DNA from 2 places in the Serratia sp. BNK-23 genome. Region 1 is predicted to be linked to the other one. Evidence: predicted binding sites of a transcription regulator. Region 1 holds the regulator's gene; the other holds the start of a gene.
The links. Region 1 encodes PhoB, which activates phosphate uptake and scavenging genes when phosphate is short. Its sites were predicted from a motif close to CTGTCATAAAACTGNCNNAT; they were not measured.

Region 1 (2,467 bases):
TCAGCGGAATATCCACCCGCTCGTTCATGTCGACATTGGGCGCCGCCTCGATGCGCGACAACGTCAGCAGCTGCTTGACCAGCCCGTCCATCCGGCGGGTCTGCTCTTGCATGGTGCTCAGCGCCTTGCTGCGCAGCGAGCCATCCTGCTCTTCGTCGCCCATCATCTCCAGATAGCCCTGCAGCACCGTCAGCGGCGTGCGCAGCTCATGGCTGACGTTGGCGAAGAAGTTGCGCCGCGCGCCCTCCAACTGACGCATCTGGGTGACGTCGCGCGCCACCATCAGCAATTGCCCTTCGGAATACGGCATCACGCGGAATTCGACGTAGTGTTCGTTGTTCAGCTGCAGCGTCAGCGGGCGCGAAAACTCCTGCTGTTGCAGATAGAGGCTGAATTCCGGATAACGCAGCAGGTTAAGGATGTGCTGGCCGTTGTCTTCCGGCCAGCGAAAGCCGAGCAGATGCTGCGCCAGCCCGTTGCACCAGAAGATATTGCCTTCGACGGTGGTCATCACCACCGCGTCAGGCAGCGATTCGGCCCCGCTGCGAAAGCGCTTGATCAGCAGCGCCAGCTCGCGCCGGCGGCGGCGGTTGCGCTGCTGCATCTGATACAGGCCATAGAACAGCGGCTCCCAGCTCCAGCGGCCGGGCGGCGGCGTCATGCTGCGGTCGATCCACAGCCAATGGGAGAGTTTGAGCTGGTTGTAGAAATTCCACACCAGCGCAGCCAGCGCAGAGGCCAGCAGGAACCAGGGCAGATAACCGAAAATCAGCCCCAGCAGTAAGGCGGGCAGACAGAAAAGAGCCAGCTCCAAAGCCAGCCTCTTCCACGACAGACGTTCTAACACGGCATATTCTCCAGCGCGGCGCGATCAGTAGCGCGTTGAGAACCGGTAGCCGGTGCCCCGAACGGTTTGAACCATTTTATCATGCCCACTGGTTTCTAACGCCTTGCGGAGCCGACGGATATGCACGTCAACGGTACGGTCTTCCACATAAACGTTAGTGCCCCAGACGTGATTAAGCAACTGCTCGCGGCTATAAACCCGCTCCGGGTGGGTCATAAAGAAGTGCAGCAGCTTGAACTCGGTCGGCCCCATATCCAGCGCCTGATCGTTCGCCATTACGCGGTGGGAGGACGGATCCAGGCTTAGCCCTTGCATTTCAATCACTTCTTCCACCGCCATCGGCGAAATGCGGCGCATGACCGCTTTGATGCGCGCCACCAGCTCCTTGGGCGAGAACGGCTTGGTGATGTAATCATCCGCCCCCACTTCCAGGCCGCGCACCCGGTCTTCTTCTTCGCCGCGCGCGGTCAGCATCATCACCGGGATATCTCGGGTCAGCGCTTCGCGCTTCATATGTTTGATAAACTGAATGCCGGAACCGCCGGGCAACATCCAGTCAAGCAACACCAAATCAGGGAACGGCTCAGACAGACGCGTCACGGCGCTGTCATAATCTTCGGCTTCCAACGGTTGGTAACCATTCTGTTCCAACACAAAGCACACCATCTCACGGATCGGCGCTTCGTCTTCCACCACCAGTATGCGTCTTGCCATCGTCAATCCTGCCAATGTGTTAGCGACTTTTCGGGCGCCATTATGCGTCAGTTTTGTGACACTTTTATGAAAAAAACCGGCTGTTATAGGCAGTAAGCATAGCGATTATTTCCCGCAGTAACGAAAAATCATCCGGTTGTCATCATCATTGCGCCGGGACAGCCGCCGCCGCGGCCTTTATAATCATCGCCATTATCTTTACATCCGGGAGTGTCATGCGCCTGATCCACACCTCTGACTGGCACCTTGGCCAGTACTTTTTCACCAAAAGCCGCGCCGCCGAGCACCAGGCTTTTCTGAACTGGCTGATCGAACAGGTAGATCAGCAGCAGGTGGATGCGCTGATCGTCGCCGGGGATCTGTTCGATACCGGCTCACCGCCCAGCTATGCCCGCGAGCTGTACAACCGCTTCGTGGTGGAACTGCAGCGCACCGGCTGCCAGCTGGTGGTGCTGGGCGGCAACCACGACTCGGTGGCGACGCTGAACGAATCGCGTGAGCTGCTCTCCTGCCTGAACACCACGGTGATCGCCAGCGCGCAGGGCGCCCCGGAACAGCAGATCGTGGTGCTTAACCAACGCGACGGCCAGCCGGGCGCGGTGCTGTGCGCCATCCCGTTCCTGCGGCCGCGCGATCTGCTCACCAGCCGCGCCGGCGAATCCGGCGCGCAGAAACAGCAGGCGCTGCAGGAAGCCATCGCCGAACATTATCAAGCGCTGTATCAGGCGGCCTGCGAGCGCCGCGACCAGTTGGGCCTGCCACTGCCGATCGTCGCCACCGGCCACCTGACCACCGTCGGCGTTACCACCTCCGACTCGGTGCGCGACATCTATATCGGCACCCTCGACGCCTTCCCGGCGCAGACCTTCCCCCCGCCGACTATATCGCGCTGGGCCACATTCACCG
Region 2 (2,467 bases), 1.2 Mb from region 1:
TCCACCACTTCGCCGATGAAGTAGAGCCCCGGCGCCTTGTGGGCCTCCATCGTCTTGGAGGAAAGTTCGTTGGTGTCGACGCCGCCGAGCGTCACTTCCGCCGTGCGGTAGCCTTCGGTGCCGTTCGGCTGCACGCGCCAGTTCTGCAACAGATCCACCAGCGCCGCTTGTTGCGGCGCATTCAGCTGCTTCAGCGTCGCCTCCGGCAGTTGTCCCAGGGTCTGCAAGCACTCCACCAGCCGCTTCGGCAAATGCAGCGCCAGGGTGTTTTTCAGGCTTTGGTTCGGGTGCTCTTGGCGTTGGTTATCCAGGAAGCCCGCCAGATCCAGCTCAGGAAGTAAGTTAACGCTCACATACTCACCCGGCTGCCAGTAGCTGGACAGCTGCAATACCGCCGGGCCGGAGAGACCGCGATGGGTGAACAGGATGCTTTCACGGAAGCTGACGCCGTTCTCGGCGGTGATCACCGCCGGCACCGACACGCCGGACAGCGCCTGCACATGCTCCAGCAGCGGCTTATGCAGGGTAAAAGGCACCAGCCCGGCGCGCGTCGGCAGCACCCTGAGGCCGAACTGCTCCGCCAGTTTGTAACCGAACGGCGAGGCGCCCAACCCCGGCATGGATAATCCGCCGCTGGCCACCACGAGTGAGCGAGCACTTACTTTTTCGCCATTGAGCGCCAGCTGGTAGCCGTTCTCGGTTTTCTCCACGCCCAGCACTTCGCTGCGCAGGCGCATCGTCACCTGGCCCAGCTCGCACTCTTTGACCAGCAGATCCACCACCTGCTGCGCCGAATCGTCGCAGAACAGCTGCCCCAGCGTTTTTTCATGGTAGGCGATGCCGTAGCGGTTGATCAGATCGATGAAGTCCCACTGGGTGTAGCGCGCCAGCGCCGACTTGCAGAAGTGCGGGTTGTTCGACAGATAGGCCGCCGGTTCGGCGTACATGTTGGTAAAGTTGCAGCGCCCGCCGCCGGACATCAGGATCTTGCGGCCCGGTTTTTTGCCGTTGTCGAGCAGCAACACGCGGCAACCGAGTTGCCCCGCCTGCGCGGCGCAAAACATGCCGGCGGCACCCGCCCCAATCACTACGACATCAAACTGTTCCACCTGAGCCTCACTTATCAAAACCACAATCGCGACAAAAGAGCGCCATATTACGCCGTTTCGCCGCCGGTCACCGCCAAATTCACGGCGGCAGATTGTAAAGCCCCGGCGCCGCCAACGCCACAGTAAGAAAATATTACAGAGGTCAGAGGAGAATAACGCGTTGATATTCAATATTTTTGTTATAGGCGCGTCATCGTTTCGTCATGTCCAAATCAAAAAAACGTCATATTTTCCTTTTCCCCGGCCCCGGTTGTCACTGATAATGCGCGGCGTTCATGTCCACAAACTGGCGTAACGCTTATGCTGCATTTGTTCGCTGGCCTGGATTTCCATACCGGCCTGATGTTAATTCTCGCATTGTTGTTCGTGTTGTTTTATGAAGCCATCAACGGTTTTCATGATACGGCCAATGCGGTCGCTACAGTTATTTATACCCGCGCCATGCGCTCGCAACTTGCGGTCGTGATGGCAGGTTTGTTCAACTTTCTTGGCGTAATGCTCGGCGGTTTGAGTGTTGCTTACGCCATCGTCCACTTGCTGCCTACCGATCTGTTGTTGAACGTCAGTTCAGCACACGGATTAGCCATGGTCTTCTCCATGCTGTTGGCGGCAATCATCTGGAACCTCGGCACCTGGTATTTCGGTCTGCCGGCCTCCAGTTCCCATACGCTGATAGGCGCAATCATCGGTGTCGGTTTAACCAACGCCCTGATGACCCACACTTCGGTGGTGGATGCGCTTAACGTCCCGAAAATGATTGGCATTTTCCTTTCTCTGCTGTTCTCGCCGCTGGTCGGCATGATGGTGGCGGGAGTGATGGTGTTCGCCTTGCGCCGCTATTGGAGTGGCACCAAGAAACGCCAGCGTATCCACATGACCCCTGCGGAACGTGAAAAGGTCGACGGCAAACGCAAGCCGCCGTTCTGGACCCGTATCGCGCTGATCCTGTCGGCGATTGGCGTCAGCTTCTCGCACGGCGCCAACGACGGCCAGAAAGGCATCGGCCTTATCATGCTGGTGTTGATCGGCGTTGCGCCGGCCGGCTTCGTGGTCAATATGAATGCAACCGGTTATGACATCACCCGTACGCGTGACGCCGTGACCCACCTGCAGCAATATTACCAGCAGCACGGCGACGCGCTGTCGCATGCGGTGTCGCTGACGCCGCTGGTGCCAAGCCCGGATGACGAAGCTGCGTCTGGCAAACCGGCCGAGTTCCACTGTGACAGTTCGCGCGCCATGCCGGCGATCGAGCTGGCTCAGGGCATGCTGACCAACCTGCAAAGCTACGATCAGCTGACGGTTGACCAGCGCAGCCACCTGCGCCGCCTGCTGATGTGCGTGACCGACACGGCGGA

Region 2: pitA (inorganic phosphate transporter PitA) is a predicted target of PhoB. The motif match lies at 1,385-1,404, and genes of this name have one in related genera.

What each region holds. Positions count from the first base shown of each region.
Region 1 covers NZ_CP179900.1:3,959,663-3,962,129, forward strand. Annotated here, with positions in the region: gene phoR (phosphate regulon sensor histidine kinase PhoR) at 1-847, opposite strand, end outside; gene phoB (phosphate response regulator transcription factor PhoB) at 872-1,561, opposite strand; partial or broken gene sbcD (exonuclease subunit SbcD) at 1,777-2,467, shown strand, end outside.
Region 2 covers NZ_CP179900.1:70,035-72,501, reverse strand. Annotated here, with positions in the region: gene ACMGF9_RS00310 (NAD(P)/FAD-dependent oxidoreductase) at 1-1,109, opposite strand, end outside; gene pitA (inorganic phosphate transporter PitA) at 1,410-2,467, shown strand, end outside.